4 regions of the Alsobacter sp. P4_H11 genome follow, and region 1 is predicted to be linked to each of the others. Evidence: predicted binding sites of a transcription regulator. Region 1 holds the regulator's gene; each other region holds the start of a gene.

Region 1 (6,910 bases):
TGGCGGACCAGTCGACGCCTGAAAAGAAGCAGTTCTTCTGGTCTTACACGGTCGAGGTCGAAAATCTCGGAACCGAGACCGTGACCCTGCTGACGCGCTGCTGGCACATCCGCGACGCCACCGGGGCGGTGAAGGAAGTGCGCGGCGAGGGCGTGATCGGCAAGCAGCCGACGCTCGCGCCCGGCGAGACATTCAAATACACGAGTGGCTGCCCGCTGGAGACGCCCGAGGGCATCATGTCGGGATCCTACGGCATGAAGACGGAGGATGGAGCGAGCTTCGACGTGAGCATTCCGGCGTTCTCGCTCGATAGTCCCAATCGCCGCCGGGTGATGCACTGATGGCCGCCGCAAGAAAATCCGCGATGACGCCGCTCGCCCTGCTGGAGCGCCTCGTTTCGTTCGACACCGAAAGCTCACGCTCCAACCTGGAGCTGATCGCCTTCGTGGAGCGCTACCTCGCCGACCTCGGCGTGGCGTCGGTGCGCGTTCCCAACGAGACCGGCGACAAGACCGCCCTGTTCGCCACGATCGGCGCTACGGACCGCGGCGGGATCGTGCTGTCGGGCCACACCGACGTGGTGCCGGTCGCCGGCCAGACCTGGACCAGCGATCCCTTCACGTTGCGGGTCGCGGACGGCAAGGCCTACGGGCGCGGCGCGGTGGACATGAAGGCCTTCGCGGCCATCGCGTTGTCGCTCGTGCCCGAGATGCAGGCGGCGGCGCTGAAGACGCCCATCCACATCATGCTCAGCTACGACGAGGAGCTCACCTGCCTTGGCGTGGTGGACACCATCCGGCGCATGGGCGTGGACCTGCCGCGGCCCCAGGCCGTGATCGTGGGCGAGCCGACCGAGCTGCAGGTGGCCGACGCGCACAAGAGCGTGGTGACGTTCAACACCTATGTGCACGGCTACGAGGCGCATTCGGCCAAGCCCGAGCTTGGCTCCAACGCGATCTTCGCGGCCGGCTGGCTGCTGCAGGAGCTGGACCGGATCTCGGACGTGTACCGCGAGAAGGGCGACCCGACCGGGCGCTTCGACCCGCCCTATTCGTCGGTGCATGTCGGCACCGTGAACGGCGGAACGGCCCGCAACATCCTGCCGAAGATCTGCCACTTCCAGTGGGAGGTGCGCGGCGTGCCGGGGACCGACGAGGAAGAGGTCGCCCGCATGCTGGACGACTACGCGCAGCGCGTGGTGGTTCCGCGCCTGACGCGGTGGGGTTGGCCGGGCTCGGTGGAAACGCTGCTGGAGGTCGCGGTTCCGGGGCTCGCACCCGATCCGGGCTCCGCGGCCGAGACGCTGGCGCTGCGGCTCGCGGGCCGCAACCAGACCATGACGGTGCCGTACGGCACCGAGGCCGGGCACTTCCAGCGCAACGGGCTGCCCACCGTGGTGTGCGGGCCGGGCTCCATCAACCAGGCGCACCAGCCGGACGAGTACATCACGCTAGACGAAATCGAGCGCGGCGTCGGCTTCATCCGGCGGCTGATCGCGAGCTGCGCGGCGCAGTAGAGCCTAGCGGCGCGCGAAGGTCTCGTCGAAGGAGTAGCCCGAGCCGCGCACGGTGCGGATCGGGTCCTTCTCGCGCGGGCGGTTGATGGCCTTGCGCAGGCGCCCGACGTGGACGTCGACGGTGCGCTCGTCGATCTCGCTGTCGAGGCCCCAGACGCCGTCGAGCAGCTGCGAGCGCGTGAAGACGCGGCCGGGCTTCTCCATCAGGAATTCCAGCATCCGGAACTCGGTGGGCCCAAGGCGCAGCTCGCGGCCGCTGCGGCGCACCCGGCGGGTTTCGCGGTCGAGCGCGATGTCGCCGGATTCCAGCATGCTGGCGACCCGCTCGGGGGAGGCCCGGCGCAGCAGGGCGCGGACGCGGGCGACCAGCTCGGGCACCGAGAACGGCTTTACGACGTAATCGTCCGCCCCGGTCGCGAGGCCGCGAACGCGCTCGCTCTCCTCGCCGCGCGCGGTGAGCATGATGATGGGCAGGCGCTGCGTCTCAGGGCGCTGGCGCAGCCGCCGGCACAGCTCGATGCCGGAAAGGCCCGGCAGCATCCAGTCAAGGAGGATCAGGTCGGGGGTTCGCTCGCGGATGCGGATGTCGGCCTCGTCGCCGCGCGCCACGGCGTCGACCTGATAACCCTCGGCCTCGAGATTGTAGCGCAACAACAGCGTCAGCGCCTCCTCGTCCTCGACGATCAGGATGAATGGGGCGGACGCCATCACGCGGTCTCCGGATGCTTCACAGCCTGCTGTGTATGACCGGTCCATGACATTCATATTACACTCCGCAACCCTTGCGGGCGGAGCCGTCTAGGGATTCGACTGCGGGATCGTGACGCGGAAGGTGGAGCCCTCGCCGCGGCGGCTTTCCACCGCGAGGCGGCCGCGGTGGCGGGTCGCAATGTGCTTCACCAGCGCGAGGCCGAGGCCGGTGCCGCTCTTGTCGCCCGTTTCGGCGCGGTAGAAGCGCTCGGTGAGGCGCGGCAGGTCGGCTGGCGCGATGCCGGGGCCATGGTCGCGCACCGACAAGCGCCCGTGCGGCCGGCCGCCATCCTGCACGCTGTCGATCGTGATCTCGACCAGCTTGCCGGCCTGGCCATACTTGATGGCGTTTTCGACGAGGTTGTCGGCGACGCGCAGCAGCTCGTCCCGGTCCCCCGGCACGATCACCGGGCCGGGCGCGTGAACGCGGATCTCGACGCCCTTGTCCTCGGCCAGCGGCCGCAGCGTGTCGACCACCTGGCGGGCCACGGCGGCGAGGTCCACGGGCGCGTCGGGGTGGCGGTGCTCGCTCATCTCGATGCGCGACAACGACAGGAGGTCGTCGATCAGGCGCGACATGCGCTGCGCCTGGGCGCGCATGATGGCGAGAAAGCGCTCGCGCGCCGTGGCGTCGTTCTTGGCCGGGCCCTCCAGCGTTTCGACGAAGCCGAGCAGGGAGGCGAGAGGGGTGCGCAGCTCGTGGCTGGCGTTGGCGACGAAATCGACGCGCATCTTTTCGAGCCGGCGCGCCTCCGTCAGGTCGCGAAACGCGATCAGGGCGGCGGGTTCGCCGGGCTCCCTGGCGTCTCCCGGCAGGGCCGAGGCCTGGAAGGAGAACACGCGTTGAACGGGGACGCGTTCGTCGTACTCGTCGGAAATCGGCCCCTCGCCCCGCACAGCGGCTTCGGCGGCGCTGATGAGGGCCGGGGCGCGCAGCGCGAAGGACAGCGGCTTGCCGGGGGCGACGAAGCGCCATGTCCGCCGGGCGGCGGCGTTGCAAAGCACCACCGTGAGCACGGGGTCGACCAAGATCACGGGGTCGGGGATCGCCTCCAGCACGGACGCCACGAACGCGTCGCGCGCGGGCGGCGACGGTGGGTCCTGCGCGACGTCGTCCATCCCTCGCCCCTCAGCCCGATCCGACCTCGACCTCGTCGTCGTCCTCATCCTCGCTCTCGTCGGCCCGGAAGGCTTTCACCCGGCGGACGATCTCCATGGCGCCGAGCAGCGCCAGTGCGAGAACGAAGGGTATGAGGTAATAGCAGATCCGAAACAGCAGCAGCGCGCCGATCATGCCGCCATAGGGCAGGCGCCAGAAGGCCAGCAGCATGGTGCTCTCGAACACCCCAAGCCCGCCCGGAGCGTGACTGACGATGCCGAGGATGCACGCAAAGGCGTAAATGGCAGCCAGCGTCTGGAACTCGACACCGTAGCCGGGCGGCAGCAGCACGTAGAGCACCGCGCTGGCGCAGCAGACTTCCGCCGCGCCGAGCACGATCTGGGCGAGCGAGACGCGGAAGCTCGGCAGCTCCAGCCGCCAGCGCTGCACCCGCACGGCCCGCCGCTTGGCCCCGACCCAGAACAGGTAGCCGGCGATCACGGCCAGCACGGCCGCGCCGATGAGGCGGTTCGCGTTCACGGCCAGATGGTTGATATCCGAAATGGCCGGCGCCTGCCAGATCAGTCCGAAGCCTACGACCGTACCCATGCCGAGCAGGAAGGTGAGGCCCGCGATGGTGGTCAGGCTCGCGACCTTGCCGGGCGACACGCCGAGCGGCGCGTAGATCCAGTAGCGCACCGTGGCGGCGGTCACGAGCGGGAAGCCGAGCGTGAACGAGATGGCATAGCTGGTGAAGGAGCCCAGCGCGGTGGTGCGGAACGGGATACGCAGCTTGAGCTGGCGCAGCGCCAGCGCGTCATAGGCGGTAAGCAGCGTGTAGCTCAGCGTGACGAAGGCGAGCGCGATAGCGAGGTTCTCGAGCTCGGTCCTCGCGAAGGCGGCGCGCACGTCGGCGAGCTTCACCTCCGAGAGGATGCGCCAGAGCACCACGGCGGAGATCACGAACAGCAGCACGCTCGCGCCGGCGCCGATCCACGCCCAACGTCCCCGCGGCGCGTTCGGGCCGCCAAGCCTGCCGCTCGGCGAGCCGGCGACGACCGGGCCGGGCTCGGGCAGCTCGTCGCCCGAGCGCTCCTGCATGCGTGTCATTCCTGGGTCCATGCTGGGCCGCGGCCCTCGCGGCGGCTCCTTATGGCCGCACCGGACCGGCCCCGCAAGCCCCGGCGCGGGCCGGAGGCGCCGCTCAGGCCAGGCCGGCGAGCGCCTGCAACTCCTCGCGCGGCAGGCCGACGGCGTCCGCCGCCTGCCCGATCTGCTCCCAGGTGGTCACGTCCACCGGCACGCCGTCGCGCTGGCGTTCGGCGCGGGTGCGGCGCTCGGGTTCGCCAGCGATCAGCACGGAGGGATCGCGCCCGGGCGGGGGCGTGCGGGCCCACTCGATGAAGGCGTCGATCTGCGGAAAAAAGGTTTCGGCCGTGCCGACGGCGTCGGGCGAAACCACCACCGAGAACATGTTGTTGACGATCGCCTGCCGGCGCTTGGGGTGGTGCTGCGTGCCGCCGCCCGAGAGCGCGCCGGCCAGAAGCTCGCAGGCCAGCGCCAGGCCCCAGCCCTTGTGATCGCCGAAGGGCAGCAGCGTGCCGCGAGGCTCCTCGAACAATGCGGCCGGGCTCGTGGTGGGCTCGCCCTCCCCGTCCAGGAGCACGCCGGGCGCGACGTCGACGCCCTTGTTGTAGGCGACCCGCACTTTGCCGACCGCGAGCTTGCTGGTGGCGAAATCGACGATGATCGGCTCCTGGCCGCGGCGCGGAATGCCGATCGAAATCGGGTTGGTGCCGATGCGGGCGGCGCGGCCGCCGAACGGCGCCACGGCGGGATCGCTGATGACGTTGACGAAATGCAGCGAGACCAGCCCCTCGGCTGCGCATTGCTCCGACCAGTGGCCGATGCGGCCGATATGATGGCTGTTGCGCAGGGAGAGGATGCAGCTGCCGTTTTGCCTGGCGCGGTCGATCGCGAGCGCGACGGAATCATGCGCGATGGTCTGGCCGAGCCCCATGCCTCCGTCGCAGACCAGGAGCGAGCCGGTGTCGACCGCCACCGTCGGGGCGGCGTTGAGTTTCATCTCGCCGGCGGAGAAATTCGTGATGTAGGCCGGGATCATGCCGACGCCGTGCGAGTCATGGCCGCGCAGGTTGGCCTCGACCAGATGGTCCGCGACGAGGCGCTGCTCGCGCTCGCTCGACCCCGCCGCCGCAAACAGCGCGCGCACGGCGGCGCGCAAATCGGCGTCCTTGATCCTCAATTCCTGCGCCATCGGCGTCACCACCCTCGCGTCTGCCCTTGCCAGGGCTGTTTCGGCGCGAAGGTTACGGGGATGGAGCCCGTTGGCAAGGCTGGAAAAGCCCGCGAGGGGCCGCTCTGCGCGAGGCGCTTGGCAGAGGAATAGCCTGGCGGGGCGAGCCCCGGGTCCGAGGAGGACGGCGGACCCGGGGCGACCCGTTCCAGCTTCGCGAACTCAGAAACGTGTTCCGGGATCGGTCGGCTGGCCGGGCAAGTAGTCCGGCTCGGAGCCGGGACCTCGGGGATCGCCAATGGGCGTCTCCTCGGCCGGGTAGGGATCGTTCGGGCCGCTCGGCGGCGCGGGTTCGTCCGGGTCGGGCGCGGGCGGGGTCTCGGACGGAATGTTGCCGCCCGGAGCAGGATCGCGGCCGGGGATCACGCCCGGAATGGGCGGCGGCCCCGGCGAGGGAATGTCGATGGCGGGTTGCGGCATGGCGGCCTCCGTGTCGCGCAATCCTTGTCGTGTCGTGCTGGTCAATCCCGCCGCGCGGGACCGGTTCCGCCCTGCGTCAAATGGGCGGCTCGGGCGCGGCCGCATGCATTGCAAACGGACGCGGGTCGGCCGACCATCCGGCCGGGAACAAGGAGACGCGCCATGGACTACCGCACGCTGGGCCGCAGCGGCCTGAAGGTTTCGCCCCTGTGTCTGGGCACGATGATGTTCGGCGCGCAGACCGACGAGGCGACGTCCAACCGCATCGTCGCGCGCGGTCGCGAGGCCGGCGTCAATTTCATCGACACGGCCGACATGTATGCGGAGGGCCGCTCCGAGGAGATCGTCGGGCGCGCCATCAAGAACGAGCGCTCCTGGTGGGTGCTGGCCACCAAGGTCGGCAATCCGATGGGCCAGGGCCCGAACGGGCGCGGCCTGTCGCGCCGCTACGTGATGGAAGCCGCGGAGGCCAGCCTGCGCCGGCTCGGGACGGACGTGATCGACGTCTACTACCTGCACAAGGAAGACCACGACACGCCTCTGGAGGAAACCGTGCGGGCGCTGGGCGACCTCGTGCGGCAGGGCAAGATCCGCTATTTCGGCCTGTCGAACCATCGCGGCTGGCGGGTGGCGGAGATCTGCCGGATCGCGGACGAGCTCGGCATCGACCGCCCGGTCGTGAGCCAGCCCTACTACAACGCCATGAACCGCATGCCGGAGGTGGAGCATCTGCCGGCCTGCGGCCATTTCGGCCTCGGCGTGGTGCCCTATAGTCCGCTGGCGCGCGGCGTGCTGACGGGCAAATACG
Region 2 (6,910 bases), on a different contig from region 1:
TCCCGCGCGGCGTTCGAGGCGCATCAGCATCAGCCTTGCGCATGACAGCACCACGAAGGTGACCAGGAACAGCAGCAGGCCGAGCGTCATCAGCGACGAGGTGTAGAGACCGGGCTCGGCCTCGCCGAACTGGTTGGCGATGGTGGCCGAGATGGTGGTGCCGGGATCCAGCAGATTGGCCGAGATGCGGTTGGCGTTGCCGACCACAAAGGTGACCGCCATGGTTTCGCCGAGCGCGCGGCCCAGCGCCAGCATGACGCCTCCGATGATGCCCACCCGCGTGAACGGGATGATGACGTTCTTGATCACCTCCCAGCGCGTGCAGCCGAGGCCGTAGGCGGATTCCTTCAGCATCGGCGGGACGGTGTCGAACACGTCGCGGGTGATCGACGAGATGAAGGGCAGCACCATGATGGCCAGCACGAGGCCGGCGGTGAACAGCGACAGGCCCGAGCCCAAGATCGACTGCAGGAAGGGGTTGAGAACGAAGAAGCCCCACATGCCGTAGATGATCGACGGGATGCCGGCGAGCAGCTCGATCGCGACGCCGACGGGCCGGCGCAAGGCGGGCGGGCACAGCTCGGTGAGGAAGATAGCGACGCCGATCCCGACCGGCACGGCGATCAGCATGGCGATCGCCGAGGTGACGAGCGTGCCGTAGATGGACGGCGCGGCGCCGAACTTCTCCAGCGGCGGGTTCCAGGATTGCGAGGTCAGGAAGCCGAAGCCGTAGGCGCGCAACGTCGGCATTGAGCCGATGATGAGCGACAGGATCACGCCCGAGAGGATCAGCAGCACCGTCATGGCGCTGAGGCGCGCCAGGGCCCCGAACACGGCGTCCGACAGCTTGAAGCGGGCGAGAGCCTTCAGCCGGCTCTCGGCCGCCGGGGTCTCCGCGTGGGTGGCCTGCATGGCGAGATCAACCATCGGTGCGCCTCATGGGGGCGGAACTGGAGCGCCGCCGGACACTTGCCCGACGGCGTGAACTCTCGCCGTCATCCCCTTCCCGACCCGCTGCGCGGGTCGCCGGGGATGCCGGTAGAGAGGGAAGGGCGCTTACTTGCCCGCAGTGAACAGCGGCTTGCCGGCCGTGTCCTTGATGTTGTCCGTCCAGGTCTTCTCGACCATCGTGACGACCGCGTCGGGCATCGGGATGTAGTCGAGCTCCTCGGCGGCCTTGTCGCCCTTCTTGAAGGCCCAGTCGAAGAACTTCAGCGCGTCCGTGGCGGCGGCCGGGTCGGCCGGCTGCTTGTGGATGAGGATGAAGGTCGCGGCCGTCATGGGCCAGCTGTCGGCGCCCTTCTGGTTCGACAGGATGACGCCATAGCCGGGCGCGCTGGACCAGTCCGCGTTGGCGGCGGCGGCCATGAAGGACTTCAGCTCCGGCCCGACCGTCTTGCCGTCGGCATTGATCATCTTGGCGTGCGAGAGCTTGTTCTGCTTGGCGTAGGCGTATTCGACATAGCCGATCGCGCCCTTCGACTGCATCACGTTGTTGGCGACGCCGTCATTGCCCTTGGCGCCGACGCCGACCGGCCATTCCACCGCGGTGGATACGCCGACCTTGGTCTTCCAGTCGGGGCTGACCTTGGCGAGATAGTCGGTGAAGTTGAAGGTCGTGCCCGAGCCGTCGGCGCGGCGCACCACCAGGATCTTGCTGTCGGGCAGCGTCACGCCGGCGTTGAGCTTGGCGATGGCCGGGTCGTTCCAGGTCTTCACCGTGCCCATGAAGATGTTGGCGAGCGTGGGCCCGTCGAGCACGAGCTGGCCGGGGGCGACGCCTTCGAGGTTCACGACCGGCACGATGCCGCCCATCACCATCGGGAACTGCACGAGGCCGCTCTTCTCCAGGTCCTCGCCCTTGAGGGGGGCGTCGGTGGCGCCGAAGGTCACGGTCTTGGCCTGGATCTGCTTCACGCCGCCGCCGGAGCCGATCGACTGGTAGTTGAGGCCGACGCCGGTCTCCTTCTTGTAGGCGTCAGCCCACTTCGCATAGACCGGGTAGGGGAAAGTCGCGCCGGCGCCGGTGATGTCGGCCGCGTGCGCGGGAGCCGCGGCCGCCACGAAGGCGAGGCCGGCGGCCGCGAAAAGGGTCTTGGTCTTGGTCGCGAGGGTCATGAAGACTCTCCATGTCGGACGTGGGGAGGGGCCGCGCGTCCTGCGCCGCCGCGCCTCCATCGCGACCCCGGGGGCCGCGACGCCCTTTCGCTATGACATGGATATGACAGGTGGATGACAGGGGAGGGCCGCTCCGGACATCGATGCGATTGCGGCCCGGCTCAACTCTCTCCGTCATCCCCGGCGGCGCGCAGCGCCGGGAAAGGATCCAGGGGTGAGCGCGGGGCCCTGGATCCCCTTCCCGACCTGCCGCGCAGGTCGCCGGGGTTGGCGGCGAGGCGCGAGGACATTGGGGTCATCCTCCCGTCATTGCGAGCGACAGCGAAGCAATCCAGCCTAACGTCGGGCATTTAGACTGGATTGCTTCGCCTCTGGCTCGCAATGACGGCGAGGCTCACGGAGGTGTTAGTTCTTCTACCGTCGATTGGAGGGCTGCCGATGTCGGCGCGAATCCCCCGGGCGTTCACGCCTCGCCGAACACCCGTCGGAAGATCGTGTCGACGTGCTTCAGGTGGTAGCCGAGGTCGAACTTCTCCTCGAGTTCCTGCGGGGTGAGCGCCTTGGAGACGTCCGGGTCCGCCTTCAGCAGCGTGAGGAAGTCGCCCTGGCCGCGCCAGACCGGCATGGCGTTGCGCTGCACCAGCCGGTAGGCGTCCTCGCGGGAGACACCCTTTTGCGTCAGCGCCAGCAGCACGCGCTGGGAGTGGACCAGACCGCCGAGGCGGTCGAGGTTCTTCTGCATGTTCTCCGGGTAGACCAGCAGCTTGTCGATCACGCCGGTGAGGCGGGCGAGGGCGAAGTCGAGCGTCACGGTGGCGTCCGGGCCGATCATGCGCTCCACCGAGGAGTGCGAGATGTCGCGCTCGTGCCAGAGCGCCACGTTCTCCATGGCGGGCAGCGCATAAGCGCGCACCATGCGGGCGAGGCCGGTGAGGTTTTCGGTGAGCACCGGGTTGCGCTTGTGCGGCATGGCCGAGGAGCCCTTCTGACCCTCGGAGAAATATTCCTCCGCCTCCAGCACCTCGGAGCGCTGCAGGTGACGCACCTCGATGGCGAGGCGCTCGATCGAGGACGCCACCACGCCCAGCGTGGCGAAGAACATGGCGTGACGGTCGCGCGGGATCACCTGGGTGGAGACGGGCTCCACCGCCAGCCCCATCGCCTTGGCGACGTGCTCCTCCACGCGCGGATCGATGTTCGCGAAGGTGCCGACCGCGCCCGAGATCGCGCAGGTGGCGATCTCGCGACGGGCGAAGACCAGCCGCTCGCGCGACCGGCTGAACTCCGCATAGGCCTCGGCGAGCTTCAGCCCAAAGGTGACCGGCTCGGCGTGGATGCCGTGCGAGCGGCCGATGGTGGGCGTCATCTTGTGCTCGAAGGCGCGGCGCTTCAGCGCCGCCAGCAGCGCGTCGATGTCGGCGATCAGCAGGTCGGCGGCGCGCGACATCTGCACGGCGAGGCAGGTGTCGAGCACGTCGGACGACGTCATGCCCTGATGGATGAAGCGCGCGTCGGGGCCGACGAATTCGCCCAGATGCGTCAGGAACGCGATGACGTCGTGCTTCACCTCGCGCTCGATGGCGTCGATTTTCTCGACGTCGAACGTGGCCGCGCCGCCCTTCTCCCAGATCGTCTTCGCGGCTTCCTTCGGGATCACGCCCAGCTCGGCCAGCGCGTCGCAGGCATGGGCCTCGATCTCGAACCAGATGCGAAAGCGGGTCTCGGGCGACCATATGGCCACCATCTCGGGGCGGCTATAGCGCGGGATCATGGGCGGTCCTTTCGGGTATCACCGCGCCGGTAGCATGGGAGGGGGGCGGGGGCAATGAGGGGAAGGACGGGGGGACGTCGCATCAGCAGCCTTCGCTTGACGAATGTTATTTCTGCAAACCCGATGTGAACGGTTTTGCGCCAGCTTGGCGGGCCAGTTCAGGGAACCGCCATGTCCGAAACCGAAGCCGAACCCGTTCCGACCCTTCATTGCTACTACGAGTACGACGATAGCCCGGCGCTGGTCCCCGGCCGCTCGGAGCGGGCCTGGATGGACAAAACGAGCCAGCGCTTCGCCTACCGATGCACGCCGCTGGCGATCGCCAATGCGAGCGGGTGGGAGTTGCAAGCTCCCGTCGGGTTCTCGGCGCATTGGACGGGCGGGGACTTGAAGGAGGACCTGCTGATCACGCCTGACGATCCCGGCAACTCGCGCGCCAGCCGGTTGGCGGTGAGCGCCTTCGGGCACGGCGTGCTGACCTTCCACCCCGGTTATCTTTTTCGAACCTCACCCGGCTGGGCATTGTGGACACGCGGCGCGCCCAACACCGTTAAGGACGGCATTGCGCCGCTGGACGGCCTGGTGGAGACCGCCTGGCTGCCCTTCACGTTCACGATGAACTGGAAATTCACGCGTCCGGGCTCGATCCGCTTCGACGCCGGCGAGCGCTTCGCGTTTTTGATGATGACGCCTCACCGCTTGCTGGATCGCATCCAGCCCGTGCTGGCGCATCTCGACACCGAGCCCGGGTTGAAGGCCGCCTCGAAAAGCTGGGCGCAAAGCCGCATCGATTTCAATGACCGGCTCGCGGCGCACGAGCCCCAAGCCGTGAAGGAAGGCTGGCAGCGCAACTACGTGCAGGGCAAGGACCCGACCGGCTACGCGACGCCGGACTACCACCTGACAAAACGCAAGCTGAACGCGCCGGTCGAGATCAGGGGCTGTCCGGTCCATGTCGCGTCCGGGCCGCCGGCGCCGTCGGTTGCACAGCCTGCGGCCAAACGGGGCCGAAATCGCTGAGTGTTCGACCGCGCCTCTTTCCGTCATGGCCGGTCTCGTCCCGGGGTCCACGCTTTAGCCGAGCGCGTGGACCCCGGGTCAAGCCCGGGGAAGACGGTTGAGGGGGTGCGATCTCTTTTTGGCAGTGTGAGGAGAAGGGCGTCGAGGCCTGGAAGCTCTCCTGAAGGCTCCAGCCTCTCAGCCGCGCGCCTTCTGCCCAGCCTCCCGGATGGCCGTGATGTTGGCCGCATAGGCTTCGGGCGTGCCGCCCTTGAACACGGCGGAGCCCGCCACCAGCACGTCCGCGCCGGCTTCCGTCACCAGCGGGGCGGTGTCTGCCGTAACGCCGCCGTCGATCTCGATGTGGATTGGGCGGTCGCCCACCATCGCCTTCACGCGGCGAACCTTCTCGACGATCTCGGGAATAAAGGCCTGGCCGCCGAAGCCGGGGTTCACGGTCATCAGCAGGATCAGGTCGACGTGCGGCAGCACGTATTCGAGAACGCTCTCGGGCGTGGCCGGGTTGATCGACACGCCGGCCTTCTTGCCGTGGTTGCGGATGGCCTGGAGGGAGCGGTGAAGGTGCGGGCCGGCCTCGGCGTGGACCGTGACGATGTCGCAGCCGGCCCGGCAGAACGCGTCGATATAGGGGTCGGCGGGCGCGATCATCAGATGCGCGTCGAACAGCTTGTCGGTGTGGCGGCGCAGCGCGCGGATCACGTCGGGCCCGAAGGTGATGTTGGGCACGAAGTGCCCGTCCATCACGTCGAGGTGGATCCAGTCGGCGCCCGCGGCGGCGACGTCGCGGACTTCCTCGCCGAGGCGCGAGAAGTCGGAGGCGAGAATGGACGGGGCGATCAGGAGCGGCTTTTCCATCCGCCGCGCGTAGCACCGCGCGCGGCGTCAGGCAATGGCTCCGCCGCTCAGGCGGAGGTCGAAGTCCCGGTGGCGCGGAGGGAGCGGTTGTAGGCCTGCACGGCGCGCATCGCCAGGGCCTCGAGATTGGGCTGCGTGCTCTTCACGGCGGAGCGGCCGCGCTCCTGGCCGTTGCGCGAGGCGTCCAGCGCGGCCGCGATCTCGTCCTTGCTGATGGAGCCGTCGCCGTTGCCGTCGAAGCTCTTCATGAGCTGGTCGGTGAGGGAGAGCTGCGATCCATCCTGGGCGCCGCTGGCGGGGTTCGCCCGGCGATGGCGCTCGCCGGGGCCGATAGCCGAGAGCTCGTCCGCCGAGAGCGAGCCATCCGCGTTCTTGTCGAGCTTGCCGAACAGCGTTGAGGCGACATTGTCGGTGGTGGTGCCGGCCGCCTGGGCCTGGATCTCCAGGAGGCCACCCTTGGACTTGTCAAGAGATTTCAGGAAGTCGCCGAACTCGGTCTTGGAAATGCCGCCGCTGCTGTCCGAATCCATCTTGGCCAGAAGCTGGGTGGGGTCGAAACCTGCCGGGCCGGCGGCGCCGCCCGGCATGTTTTGCCCAGCAGCCGCGGTCTCGCTCGTGGAGCCGGCCGAGCCGGTTTCCGGCTTGTTATGGTGCTTTTTGTGGGGTTTGAACGCGTCCAGCAGGCTGGAGAGCGTGGAAGCGGCCCCTGCAGCGGCCAAAATGGGAAGCGCCATGGTGTTGCCTCATGCGCGACGCGCCATCGTGGCGCGGTCAGTCGCAGAGTCTGTCGCAAGGCTGGCGCCAGCCTGCAGGGCGCGCTTCGCTCAGGCGGAGCGCCGCTGGCCGACGCCGCTGCGGCCCTCGTCCTGGGCGGCGCTGAGCCATGTCTTGATGGAAACGTGCAGGCGGTCGAGCCAGCGCTCCACGCGCTGGGCGTTGGCCTCGGCCCGCAAGGCTTCCTGGTTGGTGATGGCCAGCCGCGACAGCAGGGACTCGCGCTGGCCCTCGCGCTCGCGCAGGCGCCTCTCGAGCTCGGCCGCATGGGCCTCGACGACGCGGATGCGCTCCTCGGCGTCGCGCACCCGGTTCTCGCCGCGCAGACGCTCCTCGTTGATGGCCTGCATGAGTTCGCGCGCCTGCGCCTCG
Region 3 (6,910 bases), on a different contig from region 1:
GTGGATCGCGCCGATGCGGGCGCAGGCCAGCATGGCGATCACGGCCTCGGGGATCATCGGCATGTAGATGATGACCCGGTCGCCCTTGTGCACGCCGAGGTCCTGGATGACGGTCGCCAGCGCGGCGACCTCGGTCTTCAGCTCCGCATAGCTGAGGGTGCGCTTCGTCCCCGTGACCGGGCTGTCATAGATCAGCGCGGCCTGGTCGGGACGCGTGGCGGCGTGGCGGTCGACCGCGTTCCAGCAGGTGTTGCATTCGGCGCCCACGAACCACCGCCCATAGGCGCCCTGATCCGGATCGAAGATCGCATCGGCAGGCTTGATCCAGTCGACCGCCTCGGCGGCCTCGGCCCAGAACGCCTGCGGGTCGGCTTTCCACTGCGCGTAGGTCTCGGGATAGCGGCTCTGCATTCGTCCCTCCCAGGATTTGTCCCACTGATACGCAGGCGTGGCCGGCGAACAAGACGACGGAAGTCGAGTTTAGCCCAAAGATGGAGACGGCCGCAGCGCGCCGGTCGGGTCTGCGCGGCGGCGGCTTGTCGGTGAGGCGCAAACCTGCGACCACTTTGCTCCCGCCGAACGATCCCCCGCCGATGATCGAAACGCCTCTCTTTTTCGCGATCGCGATCCCAGCCGTCGTGCTCATGGGCATGTCGAAGGGCGGCTTCTCGGGCCTCGGGCTGATCTCGATGCCGATGCTGGCCCTGGTCGTGTCGCCCGTCACGGCGGCCGCCATCATGCTGCCGATCCTCATCGTGCAGGACGCCGTGAGCGTGTGGGCCTACCGCCGGGATTTCGACCCGAGGCTCCTCTACATCATGGTCCCGGGGTCGATCGCCGGCATCGCGATCGGCTGGATCTTCGCCTCGCAGGTGCCAGAAGCGGCGGTGCGGGTCGGGGTCGGGCTGATCTCGGTGGGCTTCGTGGCGCTCTACTGGCGCGGGCGCAGCGTCATGGAGGAGGCCGAGCGGGAGCGACGCTCGGTTCTGGCGGGCGGGTTCTGGGGCGTGGTGGCGGGCTACACGAGCTTCGTCGCCCATGCGGGCGGGCCGCCTTTCCAGGTCTATGTGCTGCCGCAGAGGCTTTCGCCGCTGCTCTACGCCGGCACCAGCACGATGTTCTTCGCCATCACCAATCTCGTGAAGGTGGTCCCCTACGTGGCGCTGGGGCAGTTCTCGACCGATAACCTGCGCGCCTCCGCGCTGCTTTTCCCGCTCGCCATCGCGTCGACGTTCCTGGGCGTCTGGATGGTGAAGCGGATCGACGCCAAGCGGTTCTTCACGCTCATCTACGTGCTCAGCTTCGTGGTCGGCGTGAAGCTGATCTGGGATGGCCTGCGCGACCTGCTCTGAGGCGCCGTCCGACGATCGATCGATTGCCCGGCTCCGGCCGCACCGCTACGGTTCCGCCCGAACTTCGAAGCCGGCGGGAGGCGTGGCCATGGCGTCCGACATCTACGACATCGACCTCGACAAGAACCCGGCCAACTTCCAGCCGCTGACCCCGCTGTCGTTTCTGGAGCGCGCCGCACTGGTGTTTCCGGACCACACGGCGATCATCCACGGCGCGCTGCGCCGGAGCTATCGCGAGTTCCACCAGCGCTCCCAGCGCCTCGCATCGGCGCTGGCTAAGCGCGGGATCGGCCGCGGCGACACGGTCGCGGTGATGCTCGCCAACACGCCCGCCATGCTGGAGTGCCACTACGGCGTGCCAATGACGGGCGCCGTGCTGAACACGCTGAATACGCGGCTGGACCCCCCCATCATCGCGTTCTCGCTGGATCACGGCGAGGCCAAGGTGCTGATCGTGGATCGCGAATTCGCCAAGATCGTCGGACCGGCGCTCGCGATGGCTACCGTTAAGCCGCTGGTCATCGACTACGACGATCCGGAGTTCACCGGCCCGGGCGAGCGGCTCGGATCGCTCGACTACGAGGCGTTGCTGGCCGAAGGGGACGCCAGCTACGAGCGGGCGAGCCCGGGCGACGAGTGGGATGCGATCTCGCTGAACTACACGTCCGGCACCACCGGCAATCCCAAGGGCGTCGTCTACCACCACCGCGGCGCGGCGCTGCTGGCGCAGGGCAACGTGCTCACCTGCAACATGGGCAAGCATCCGGTCTATCTCTGGACGCTGCCGATGTTCCACTGCAACGGCTGGTGCTTCCCGTGGTCGATTTCGGCTGCCGTCGGCACGCATGTGTGCCTGCGCTATGTCCGGGCCGCCGCCATGTACGAGGCGATCGCGGAGCACAAGGTCACGCATCTGTGCGGCGCGCCCATCGTGATGTCGACGCTGCTGAATGCGCCCGACGCCGAGAAGCGGCCACTGCCGCACGTGGTGGAGTTCTTCACGGCCGCCGCGCCGCCGCCCGAGGCGGTGCTGGCCGCCATGAAGGCGGCAGGCTTCAACGTGACGCATCTCTACGGGCTCACGGAGACCTACGGGCCGGCTGTGGTGAACGACTGGCACGCCGACTGGAACGACCTCGATCCGGCCGCGCAGGCGGCCCGCAAGGCCCGCCAGGGGGTGCGCTATCTCGCGCTGGAAGCGCTGGACGTGAAGGACCCGGTCACGATGGAAAGCGCGCCGGCCAACGCCGAGGTGATCGGCGAGGTCATGTTCCGCGGCAACGTGGTGATGAAGGGCTACCTCAAGAACCGCAAGGCGTCCGACGAGGCGTTCGCGGGCGGCTGGTTCCACTCGGGCGATCTCGGGGTGAAGCACCCGGACGGCTACATCCAGCTCAAGGACCGGTCCAAGGACATCATCATCTCGGGCGGCGAGAACATCTCGTCCATCGAGGTCGAGGATGCGCTGTTCAAGCATCCGGCCGTGCAGGCCGCCGCGGTGGTGGCCAAGCAGGACGACAAATGGGGCGAGACGCCCTGCGCGTTCGTGGAGTTGAAGCCGGGCCGGGAGGCCACGTCCGAGGACCTGCTGGCGTGGTGCAAGCAGCACCTGGCCGGCTACAAGTGCCCGCGGCACATTGTGTTCGCCGAACTGCCGAAGACCTCGACCGGCAAGGTGCAGAAATTCCGCCTGCGCGAGATGGCCCGGGATATCTGAGCGGCCGCTTAATCCGGGCCCAAAAACAAACCGCCGCAGCGCGAATGGCGCATGCGGCGGCGAACTCACTCGGGGGACGCCACAATCACAGCGTCGGCCTGACCCTCAGTGCAGGGTCGGCTTGGCGGCCACTCGAAGCCGCTCGATCTGATCTTTCAGCAACAATTTCTTACGCTTCAACTCGGCGAGCCTGAGATCGTCCCCACTCGGGGCGCCTAGTTCCTTCTCGATCTCCTTGTCGATGGCCTGATGGCGGCGCTCGAGCTCCGCCAAATGGGACTGCAAAGCCATGCGATACCTCCCACGTTGGAACGTCATCAGTCTGACACAGGACCGCTCGAAGGGGGAAGCTATTCCGTAGAATTTCCGCCACCGCCGCCCGGCCCTTCAGGGAGGTAGGCGCCCTGCATGCCGACGGCAAGCGGAAGCGATGCGCAGCGCGTTCGACGGTTGCCGTGAGGGATGCTTGACCTCGGCCGATGCGCCAACCGCCGACCTCGGGTGGGCGACTCGCCCTCAGCCGACTTGCCCGCCGCGCCGCGTCTGGCATAGTGGATCGGTTCGCGACGGCGGGCGTGATGGGTCCCATCCATTGAACATGAACATCGACAGCACCGAGCCCACCGACGTCCAGCTCGCAGCTGAGTTGGCCCGTCTGCAGACCGAGCACCGCGACCTCGACGCAGCCATCTATGCGCTCGAAGGCATCGTCGCCGCCGACCAGTTGCAGATTCAGCGGCTCAAGAAGCGCAAGCTGGCCCTCAAGGACCGGATCATCCGGCTCTCGGACCAGATCACGCCCGACATCATCGCCTGAACGCGAGCCTGTTGGCCTTCGCGGCGTAGAGGGAGCGGTCGGCCTCCTGCAGGGCGTCCTGCACGGTCTGCCCCACCGTGAGCCCATGCGCGCCGAAACTGGCGCTGATCGGGATCTCGAGGCCGCGCCACTCCGCCGGCGAGTCGGCCAGGATGAGTTTCAGCGCGGCGGCTTTCTCGGCCGCGATGTCCTGGTTGGCGTGCCAAAGCAGAACCGCGAACTCGTCGCCGCCCAGCCGGGCCACCGTGTCGGAGGCGCGCAGGTTGCTGGCGAGCACGGCCGCGGTCTTGGCCAGCACGGCGTCCCCCGCCGGGTGCCCGAGCTGGTCGTTCACCTGCTTGAAGCGATCGAGATCGAGCAGCAGAAGCGACACCGGGACGCTGTAGCGCTCCGTGTAGGACAGCGCCCGCCGCAACTCGCGGATGAAACCGCGCCGATTCAGGACGCCGGTCAGCTCGTCGACATGCGCGAGCTCCTCCAGTTCCGAAATGCGGGATTTCGCCTGGGCGAGTTCGCGCGTGAGCTCAGCCACGCGGGCGCCCTCCGAATGAGGGCAAACCGTATCGAAAGGAGGGGTGACGTGGTTCACGATCGTTTCCGGCTATGCTAGCGCAGGGGGAGCGCGTTCTATAGTCCGCCCTGTTTTTCTTGAAAGCCGCTTAACTTTTGCGGGAGAGTTGGAATGAAGGCCCATAAACCAGTCGCCGTGATCATGGGCAGCCAGTCCGACTGGGCGACGATGCGTCATGCGGCCGAGACTCTCGAGGCGCTGGGGATCGGGCATGACTGCCTGATCGTCTCGGCCCACCGCACGCCGGACCGCCTCTACGACTTCGCCAAGGGCGCCAAAGCGGCCGGCTACCAGGTGGTGATCGCGGGCGCGGGCGGCGCGGCGCATCTGCCCGGCATGACGGCGGCGCTCACGAGCCTGCCGGTGTTTGGCGTGCCCGTGGAATCCAAGGCGCTGTCGGGGCAGGACAGTCTGCTCTCGATCGTCCAGATGCCGGCCGGAATCCCGGTGGGGACGCTGGCGATCGGCCGCGCCGGCGCGGTGAACGCCGCCCTGCTGGCGGCCGCCGTGCTGGGCCTCAACGATCCGGCGCTCGCCGACCGCGTGGACGCCTACCGGGCGCGCCAGACGGGCGCGGTGGCCGAACGACCCGTCAACGAGGCATGAGCATGCTGCATCCGGGCCAGACGATCGGCATCCTGGGCGGAGGGCAGCTTGCCCGCATGATGGCGCTCGCGGCCGCGCCGCTGGGGCTGAAATGCCATGTCTACGCGCCGGCCGGCGACAACCCGGCCTTTCAGGTGTCGGCGGCCGCCACGATCGCGGCTTACGACGACCAGGAGGCGCTTGCGGCCTTCGCGAGCGCCGTCTCGGTGGTCACCTACGAGTTCGAGAACGTGCCGGCGGCCACCGCGGCCTTTCTGGCGGAGCGCGTGCCCGTGCTGCCCGGGCCACGCGCTCTGGCGGTGACGCAGGACCGCTTCTCCGAAAAGAGCTTCCTGCGCGACATCGGGCTCGGCACGCCGGACTTCCGGGCGGTCGATGATCTTGCGTCGCTGGAGGCCGCCGTGGCGGCGCTGGGACGGCCCAGCGTGCTGAAGACGCGGCGCTTCGGCTATGACGGCAAGGGCCAGACCGTGATCCGGCCGGAGAGCGATCTGGCGGAGGCCTGGGAGACGGTGGGGCGGCAGCCCTCTATCCTGGAGGCCTTCGTGCCCTTCCTGCGGGAAGTCTCGGTGATCGCGGCGCGCGGGCGGGACGGCGACGTCGTCGCGTATGACGTCTGCGAGAACGAGCACCGCCATCATATCCTGGCGGTGACGCGGGTTCCGGCCGCGCTGGACGGCGAGGCGAGCCATGCGGCGCTGGAACATGCGGCCCGGATCGCGACCGCGCTGGACTATGTCGGCGTACTCGGCGTGGAGATGTTCGTGATCGCGGACGGCGGGCGCGAGCGGGTGCTGATCAACGAGATCGCGCCACGCGTGCACAATTCCGGGCACTGGACCACGGACGGGGCCGAGACGTCGCAGTTCGAGCAGCATGTGCGCGCCGTGGCGGGCTGGCCGCTGGGCTCGGCCGCCCGGCGCGGCGAGGTCGTCATGAACAACCTGATCGGCGACGAAGCGGACCAGTGGCGGCAGATCCTGGCCGAGCCCGGCGCCCACCTGCATCTCTACGGCAAGGCGGAGGCGCGGCCCGGCCGCAAGATGGGTCACGTCACCCGCGTGACGCCGCCCGGGCGCGCTTAACGCGGGCTGAGCCGCCCAGCCCAAAGGCCGCGCCCGAAATTCGAGCATTTCGGCCGTGGACAAGCCTGGGTGATTCTGTTAATCCACCGCATCCCGGCGTTGGCGCCTGCGCGTCACCCAGCCGAAACCCTTTCAAATCGAGACACGGGAAAACGACGCGTGCAGGTTCTCGTTCGTGACAACAATGTCGACCAGGCTCTCAAGGCGCTGAAGAAGAAGATGCAGCGCGAGGGCATCTTCCGCGAGATGAAGCTCCGCGGGCACTACGAGAAGCCCTCCGAGAAGCGCGCCCGCGAGAAGGCCGAGGCCGTTCGCCGCGCCCGCAAGCTGGCTCGCAAGCGCGCCCAGCGCGAAGGCCTCCTGCCGGCTCCGAAGCCGAAGGTCGTCGGCGGCGCTGCTCGCTGATCCTGCGCGCGGTCCGCGCGACCGCGTCTGGCACTATCCAACGGCGCCCCGACCGGAAGGTCGATGGGCGTCGTCTGTTTTTGGTTGCCTGGCGGATGAGCGGTTGTTGCAGAGCCGCAACATGCGCGTGGTGAGCGAATTCTTAAGATCCGTTCGTCACCTTCTCGCTCCAATTCGCCCGCATGCGTGACCGCTGGTCGTGATCACGCCTCGCGGCCTCGTTGTTTCGCTGGACATTGAAAGGTCCCGTCATGCGTCTTTCGCTGCCGCGCCCTGCTCCGCTGCGCCAAGCGGCCCGTCTCTCGGTGTTGTGCCTCGCAGTGGCGCTCGCGGGTTGTGAAACCGTCGGCCGCGGCA
Region 4 (6,910 bases), on a different contig from region 1:
TCGCTATCCGGCCGGGCTTGCGGCTGACTTTGGAGAGCTTGAAAGAATTGCGTAGCTGTGTGCTCCAGCTATCTCGCAATGACACCAAGCATCCAGTCCAACAGCCGAAGGCCGTGAAGCCACCGTCCGACCCTATGAAAAGCTTCGCCAGGATTCCCTAGCGACGGCGCCGACGGCCATTTCCGCCAAAACATGGAACCAGCATTGCTCGCGGCTGATTGCCGGATCCTATCCAGGGGGATAGGACATGGTCCATGATCCATGCCAGCCACCCCGACGTGATCGCCCGTCTCAAGCGGGCCAACGGCCACCTCGCCTCCGTGATCGACATGGTCGAAAGTGGGCGCAGCTGCGTGGAGCTTGCCCAGCAGCTTCACGCCGTCGAAACGGCGATCGCCAACGCCAAGAAACTGCTGATCCACGACCACATCGAGCATTGCCTCGGCCACGAGCTCGATGCCGACAAGGCCGCGCCAACCAAAGTCCTGGCCGAGTTCAAGCAGCTCGCGAAATACCTATGAGGATGTGCACGTGAGCAAGCTGCTCGACTGGTTCGGCTTTGGACATGGGGGCTACAGTAACGTGACCTCCCGCTCTCACGGCGCCCATGGCGGGCACGGCAGCCATGGGTCCCACGGGAGCCACGGAGGGCACGGCCATAGCCACGGGGTTATGGATCCCACCATCGCGACGACTTCGCAGGGCATCTGGGCCATCAAGTGGTCCTTCGTGATCCTGGCCATCACCGCCTTTTTCCAGATCCTGGTGGTCATCGCGTCGGGATCCGTGGCGCTGCTCGCTGATACGATCCACAACGTGGCCGATGCGACCACGGCCATCCCGCTCTGGGTGGCCTTCCGCCTGGTGCGCCGGCAGCCCACGGCCACGTTCAACTTCGGCTACGGCAAGGTGGAGGACCTCGCCGGCATCGCGATCGTGCTGATCATCTTCGCCAGCGCCCTCGTGGCGGGTTATGAAGCCCTCGATAAGCTGATCCATCCCCAACCGATCAGCCTCCTTGGCTGGGTCGCGGCGGCCGGCCTGGTCGGCTTCATCGGAAACGAGGCCGTCGCCGTCTTCCGGATCCGCGTGGGCCGCCGCATCAACAGTGCGGCCCTCATCGCCGACGGCTATCACGCCAGAGTGGACGGCCTGACGAGCCTCGCCGTCGTGCTCGGCGCCTTCGGCGTGTGGCTGGGCTTTCCGCTGGCCGACCCCATCGTGGGCCTGCTGATCACGCTCGCGATCTTCGGCATCGTCTGGCAATCCTCGGTGTCCGTCGTCCGCCGCATGATCGACGGAGTCGAACCCGGCATCACGGCCGAGGCGCGCCACGCCGCGGAGCACGTTCCGGGGATCGTCGGCGCCCCGGAGGTCAAGCTCCGCTGGCTGGGGCACAAGCTCCACGTCGAGGCCACGGCGGCGGTAGACCCCGCTCTGACGATCGCGGACGCCGAACGGGTGCGCGGCGAGCTGATCGCGGCTTTCGAGGGACATCTGCCCAGCTTCGCCTCGGCGCACGTGGCCTTGCGCCCTGCCGGAGGACATCTAGCGCCCACTCTCCACGGAAATCATCACGCGCCTGACCCGTTCGTCTTCGTCGGCCGGCTGGCGAGCGGCCGGCTCGAGATCGTCGATACCTCGTCCGGTGAGCGGATGCGGCTGACACTCGACGAACCCGTGTTCCCGCTCGAGGCGAACGTCGAAATCCTTCGCGACGGCGGGCGGATTGAATCCTTGGCGCTCCTCGCCGGCGGCGCCGCCGGCGTTCTCGTCAGCGAGGTCGCGCCCGCGGAGCCTCATGAGTTCGAGGCGCGCCTGGTCCTGTCGCGACGAGGCCAGCAGGAGACCCTGCCGTTTCGGATGACCGAACCGGAGGATCATCCACACTAGATGCCAGGTCATGGCCCGGCGAAGCCATCGCGGTTTCCGCCATCGGATAGCGGATAGCGGACAGCGGACACGAAGCTATGCCGGACGGTAACTCGGCGAATAAGCGATCGGTCTTGGATCCGCTGACCCTTGGGTGACGACGGAGTTCGGCATCGGCCGCCGCCGCTCTGATCGTCAAGAGCTTGGCCGCGGATCGTCAGCCTCGCGCCCGCAGCATGTGCATGGCGTTGGCGGTCACCAGCACCGTCGCGCCCGTGTCGGCCAGGATCGCCGGCCAGAGCCCCGTGACGCCAGCGATCGTGGTCACGAGGAACACTGCCTTGAGCCCAAGCGCGATGGTGATGTTCTGGCGGATGTTCGCCATTGTCCGCTTCGACAGCGCGATCATATCAGCGATGTCCATGACTCGGCCGTGGAGCACCGCCGCATTGGCCGTTTCCAAGGCGACGTCGGTTCCTCCCCCCATGGCGATGCCGACGCTGGCGGCGGCGAGCGCGGGAGCATCGTTGATGCCGTCTCCCACCTCCTTTGCTGGGCTCTCATAATGCTGTGGCAGGAGTGGAATGCAGGTCGAAGGCGGCGAATATTTGCCGTGTTTGCTCCGTTCGGGCACCTGTCATGGGGGCGTCACGCGGCGTCTCTAGGCGATGTTGGCGTTCTTCGTCTCCCTTCAGGATCATGCCATGCGCCAGACGTTCGCCGCAGCCTTGCTGCTCTCCACTGTTTCGGCCCCGGCGCTGAGCCAGACCATATACCCGATCGACCGGGCGCAGATTTTGGTCGGGGCGAAGTTTGACCTCAAGGTCGAGTTCCCCGGGCTGGTCGAGGCCGGCAAGATCGCCGTGACGGTGAACGGCCAAGACCACGCCCAGGCGTTTGGCCGCGCCGCGGCCTACGTCGCCCGTGAGGACGACAAGGACCAGTCGGCCGTGACGCTGCGTGACATTGTGATCGACAAGCCGGGCCGCTATGTCGTTAAGGCGACAGACGGCGTCAACACCCGCGAGGTCGCGTGGGAGGTCTACGAAACGGCTCAGCCGCGCAAGGCCAGGAACGTCATCCTGTTCATCGGCGACGGCATGTCGAACGCCCACCGGGTGGCGGCGCGCATCCTCGCCAGAGGGATCCAGGAGGGCAAGTACAAGGGCAAGCTCACCCTCGATGACATGCCCGCCATGGCGCTGGTGTCGACCTCCGGCGTCGACAGCGTGATCACCGACTCGGCCAATTCGGCGAGCGCTTACACGACCGGGCACAAGTCCTCCACCAACGCGCTCGGCGTCTATGCGGACCGCACCAAGAGCACGACGGACGACCCCAAGGTCGAGACCATCACGTCGCTGGCGCAGCGCCGGCTGAACATGGCGGCCGGCGTCGTCACCAACACCGAGATCGAGGACGCCACCCCGGCCTCCATGGTGGCCCACACCCGCCGGCGCGCCGAGTACGACGTCATCGTCCAGCAGTTCCTGGACCAGAAGCCAGACGTGATCATGGGCGGCGGCGCGGCGAACTTCATTCCCAAGAGCATGGCCGGCTCCAAGCGCGGCGACGACCAGGACTACGTCGCGAAATTCAGGGACGCCGGCTATGCGGTCGCCACCACGGCGGGCGAGATGAAGGCGGCTTCGGCAGCCGGCGCCGAGAAGCTGCTCGGCCTGTTCAACCTCGGCAACATGGACGGCGTGCTCGATCGCAAGTTCCTGAAGGTCGGCAGCGTCAAGCGCTACCCCGAGCAGCCCGACCTCACCGAGCAGGTGAAGTCCGCCATCGAGGTGCTGTCCAAGAACGAAAACGGCTTCGTGCTGATGGTCGAGTCCGGCCTGATCGACAAGTACACGCACGCCCTCGACATGGAGCGGGCGATCTACGACACGATCATGCTCGACAACGCCGTGAAGGTCGCCAAGGACTTCGCCGACCAGAAGAACGACACGCTGATCCTGGTGCTGGCCGACCATACCCACCCGGTCGGCATCGTCGGCGTCATGCATGACGACATGGACGGCCCTGCCCCCAACGTCGAGTTGCGGGACCGGCTCGGCATCTATGCGGACGCAGGCTATCCGAGCTACCCGGCCCCGGACGCCGAGGGCTATCCCAACAAGGTCGACGTCAAGGACCGCCTCGCGCTGTTCTCGGCCAGCTTCCCGGATTACTACGAGACCTACCGGCCCAAGATGGACGGCCCCAACAATCCCACCGTCGCCGGCAAGGAAAAGGGTACCTACGCGGCGAACGAGATCTACGCCAAGTCGCCGGGCGCGCAACTGCGGGCCGGAAACCTGCCCAAGGACGGCAACTCCGACGTCCACAGCGCCGAGGACTCGCTGCTGAACGCCTATGGCCCCGGCTCCGAGATGGTGAAGGGCTTGATGGACAACACCGACGTGTTCAAGGTGATGGCGCATGCGCTCGCACTCGGATCATCGAAGTAACGCTGCAACTCCACGGCTCAGCCGTCGCCGTGCCCTCCTGGCGATGGCGGCCGGCTTGGCTGCCGGAGGCGTGCGCCCGTCCTGGGCCGCGCCGGCGGCGCTCGACTTCGCCGACCTCTACGAAGCGTCCGGCGTGCTGGGGTTGCGGTTCTCCCCCAGGCTCTTGTCGCTCAAGGGTGCGGCCGTGGGGATGCAGGGCTACATGGCTCCTCCGCTCAAGGCGGAGAGCGACTTCTTCGTGCTGACTCGCGAGCCCGTGTCGCTCTGTCCCTTCTGCTCGTCGGACGCGGATTGGCCGACCGACATCGTCGTGGTTCATCTGCGAAACGCCGCCCAGCCCACCCGCTACTCCGACCCGATCGCCGTGACGGGCGTTCTGGAGGTTGGCTCGGCGACCGATCCGACCACGGGATTCGTGTCCCAGATCCGGATCATGAATGCCGATTTCCGCATCGTCTGAGGCTCCGGCGCTCACGGTCGAAGGCCTGCGATTGACCTATGGGCGCGGCGACGACGCCACGACCATTCTCGACATCCCGACGTTGCGCATCGCGGCGGGCGACCAGCTGGGCGTCAGCGGACCCTCGGGCTCTGGCAAGACCTCCCTTCTCCATGTGCTGACCGGCATCGAACGCCCGACGGCCGGACGCATCCACTGGGGCGGCGTCGACCTGGCGAAACTCGGCGAAGGAGCGCGCGACGCGTGGCGACGCCGTAACGTGGGGCTCGTGTTCCAGGACTTTCACCTCGCGCCCGAGCTCACCGCGCTGGAGAACGTGCTGCTGCCGTTCCGCTTCGACCATTGGCGTCTGAGCGGCTCCCAGCGTGAGCGCGCGCTCGAACTGCTCGACTCGGTGGGCCTCACGGAGCCGGCACGGCGCGCCGGGGTGCTGTCGCGCGGCGAGCAGCAGCGCGTGGCCATCGCGCGGGCGCTGGTGCGCGAGCCGCGCATCCTGGCCGCCGACGAACCCACCGCGAGCCTGGACGCGAACAATGGCGCGCGGGTCGCGGATCTGCTGCTGGCGGCCGAGCGCCGGAGCGGCGCGACCCTGCTGGTCGTTACGCACGACGCCGCGCTGCTGGGGCGGCTCGGGTCCACGATCCGGATCGCCGGCGGCGCTCTGGTCGGGGCGGCGGCATGAACCCGTGGCCGCTCATCGGCGCCGAGCTGCGGCGCTCCTGGCTCGGCGCGCTGGCGCTGTTCGCCGTGATGGCTTTCGCGATCGCGATCGGCGTGACCGTCACCGCTCAGGAGCGCGCGCTGCGCCAGGGCAGCGCCCGCGCGGCGGACGACTTCGACCTCCTGGTCGGCGCGCCCGGCAGCGAGACGCAGCTCGTGCTGACCGGCGTCTACCTCCAGGAAAGCGCCCTGCCGCTGATGCCGGATGCGGTCTGGTCCGAACTCGCCCGCCGCAACGGCGTCGCCTGGGCGGCGCCGCTGGCGTTCGGCGACACCTGGCGCGGGCGCCCGGTGGTGGGGACCATTGCCGATTTCGTCACCCGGGGCGGCAAGCGGCAGCTGCAGCTCGGCCGGGTGTTCGCGGCGGAAAACGAGGCCGTCGTGGGGTGGGACGTTCCGCTCGCGCTGGGAACCACCATCGTCACGTCGCATGGCCACTCCCGCGAGGATGGGCGCGCCCTCCCCGGCGAAGCGCGCCACGATGGGCATGACCTGACCGTGGTCGGACGCATGCCGCCCACGGGCACGCCCTACGACCGTGCGATCCTGGTTCCAATCGAATCCGTTTGGGAAACGCATGGGCTCGCGCGGGGGCGGCCGGAAGGCGACGCGCGGATCGGGTCGCCTTGGCCGGACGCGACCGGCGACGCGCCCGTGATCGTCGTCAAGGCCGCCAGCGTGGCGGACGCCTACCGGCTGCGCGCTGCGTTTCGGGGCGGACGCACGATGGCGGTGTTCCCGGCCGAGGTGCTGGTGCAGCTCTATGGCGCTCTGGCCGACGTCAAGGCCGTGATGGCGGCCATGGCGCTGGCCACGCAGGCGCTCGTGTTCGTCTCGGTGCTGGTCTGCGTCTTCGCGCTCGCGGCCGCCCGCCGGCGCGACATCGCGGTTTTGCGCGCCATCGGCGCGCCGCGGGGGTACGTGTTCGCGGTGGTGTGGCTCGGCGTGTCGTTGCTGGTCTGCGCCGCCGCTCTGGCCGGAATGGCGCTGGGCTTCGGCGCCACCGCGGGCACCTCCGCGCTGCTCTCGGAGCGCTTCGGCTTCGTGCTGAACGCGCGCCTTGGCCCCAACGAGTGGGCGATGACAGGGCTGGCTGCAGCTTTTGGCGTCCTGCTGGCCATGGTTCCGGCTTTCGCCGCCTACCGGCAAAGCGTCGTGTCCGGGCTCCGCGGACGCTAGACCCGCGACTGTCGTTAAAATGACAGCCGGACGTCATCGCACCGTCGCGCCGCCCTCGCAGAAGAAGCCGTCCAATTCACTCATGGGGGTCAGTATGCAACGCGCCATTCTTCTGGTGAGCCTCGGGCTCGCGATCTCCGCGACGGCGGCGTCAGCGCAGCAGGAATTTCCGGCCAGGCTCGCCGGCCACGCCGTGCTGGCGGCCGAGACGTTCATCCCG

Evidence for each region. Region 1 encodes PhoB, which activates phosphate uptake and scavenging genes when phosphate is short. Its sites were predicted from a motif close to TGTCATNNANCTGTCAT; they were not measured.
Region 2: a site for PhoB is predicted at 2,222-2,238, ahead of pstS (phosphate ABC transporter substrate-binding protein PstS). Genes of this name have one in related genera too.
Region 3: a site for PhoB is predicted at 3,382-3,398, ahead of AC1DSZ_RS14305 (YdcH family protein). Genes of this name have one in related genera too.
Region 4: a site for PhoB is predicted at 2,508-2,524, ahead of AC1DSZ_RS00835 (alkaline phosphatase). Genes of this name have one in related genera too.

Annotation. Positions count from the first base shown of each region.
Region 1 is NZ_JBFUKI010000003.1:340,603-347,512, forward strand. It holds gene apaG (Co2+/Mg2+ efflux protein ApaG) at 1-341, shown strand, start outside; gene argE (acetylornithine deacetylase) at 365-1,516, shown strand; gene phoB (phosphate regulon transcriptional regulator PhoB) at 1,520-2,224, opposite strand; gene AC1DSZ_RS07345 (ATP-binding protein) at 2,315-3,385, opposite strand; gene AC1DSZ_RS07350 (lysylphosphatidylglycerol synthase domain-containing protein) at 3,396-4,475, opposite strand; gene AC1DSZ_RS07355 (malate/lactate/ureidoglycolate dehydrogenase) at 4,570-5,643, opposite strand; gene AC1DSZ_RS07360 (hypothetical protein) at 5,845-6,102, opposite strand; gene AC1DSZ_RS07365 (aldo/keto reductase) at 6,265-6,910, shown strand, end outside.
Region 2 is NZ_JBFUKI010000011.1:145,270-152,179, reverse strand. It holds gene pstC (phosphate ABC transporter permease subunit PstC) at 1-927, opposite strand, end outside; gene pstS (phosphate ABC transporter substrate-binding protein PstS) at 1,057-2,118, opposite strand; gene purB (adenylosuccinate lyase) at 2,582-3,889, opposite strand; gene AC1DSZ_RS19360 (DUF6065 family protein) at 4,061-4,909, shown strand; gene rpe (ribulose-phosphate 3-epimerase) at 5,087-5,764, opposite strand; gene AC1DSZ_RS19350 (hypothetical protein) at 5,812-6,498, opposite strand; gene AC1DSZ_RS19345 (hypothetical protein) at 6,589-6,910, opposite strand, start outside.
Region 3 is NZ_JBFUKI010000007.1:179,266-186,175, reverse strand. It holds gene AC1DSZ_RS14320 (propionyl-CoA synthetase) at 1-411, opposite strand, end outside; gene AC1DSZ_RS14315 (sulfite exporter TauE/SafE family protein) at 594-1,352, shown strand; gene AC1DSZ_RS14310 (acyl-CoA synthetase) at 1,441-3,069, shown strand; gene AC1DSZ_RS14305 (YdcH family protein) at 3,175-3,360, opposite strand; gene AC1DSZ_RS14300 (YdcH family protein) at 3,668-3,886, shown strand; gene AC1DSZ_RS14295 (GGDEF domain-containing protein) at 3,876-4,418, opposite strand; gene purE (5-(carboxyamino)imidazole ribonucleotide mutase) at 4,569-5,063, shown strand; gene AC1DSZ_RS14285 (5-(carboxyamino)imidazole ribonucleotide synthase) at 5,066-6,148, shown strand; gene rpsU (30S ribosomal protein S21) at 6,308-6,553, shown strand; gene AC1DSZ_RS14275 (tetratricopeptide repeat protein) at 6,805-6,910, shown strand, end outside.
Region 4 is NZ_JBFUKI010000001.1:186,373-193,282, reverse strand. It holds gene AC1DSZ_RS00850 (metal-sensing transcriptional repressor) at 255-521, shown strand; gene AC1DSZ_RS00845 (cation diffusion facilitator family transporter) at 532-1,893, shown strand; partial or broken gene AC1DSZ_RS00840 (heavy metal translocating P-type ATPase) at 2,090-2,419, opposite strand; gene AC1DSZ_RS00835 (alkaline phosphatase) at 2,577-4,331, shown strand; gene AC1DSZ_RS00830 (hypothetical protein) at 4,387-4,791, shown strand; gene AC1DSZ_RS00825 (ABC transporter ATP-binding protein) at 4,769-5,473, shown strand; gene AC1DSZ_RS00820 (FtsX-like permease family protein) at 5,470-6,690, shown strand; gene AC1DSZ_RS00815 (esterase-like activity of phytase family protein) at 6,785-6,910, shown strand, end outside.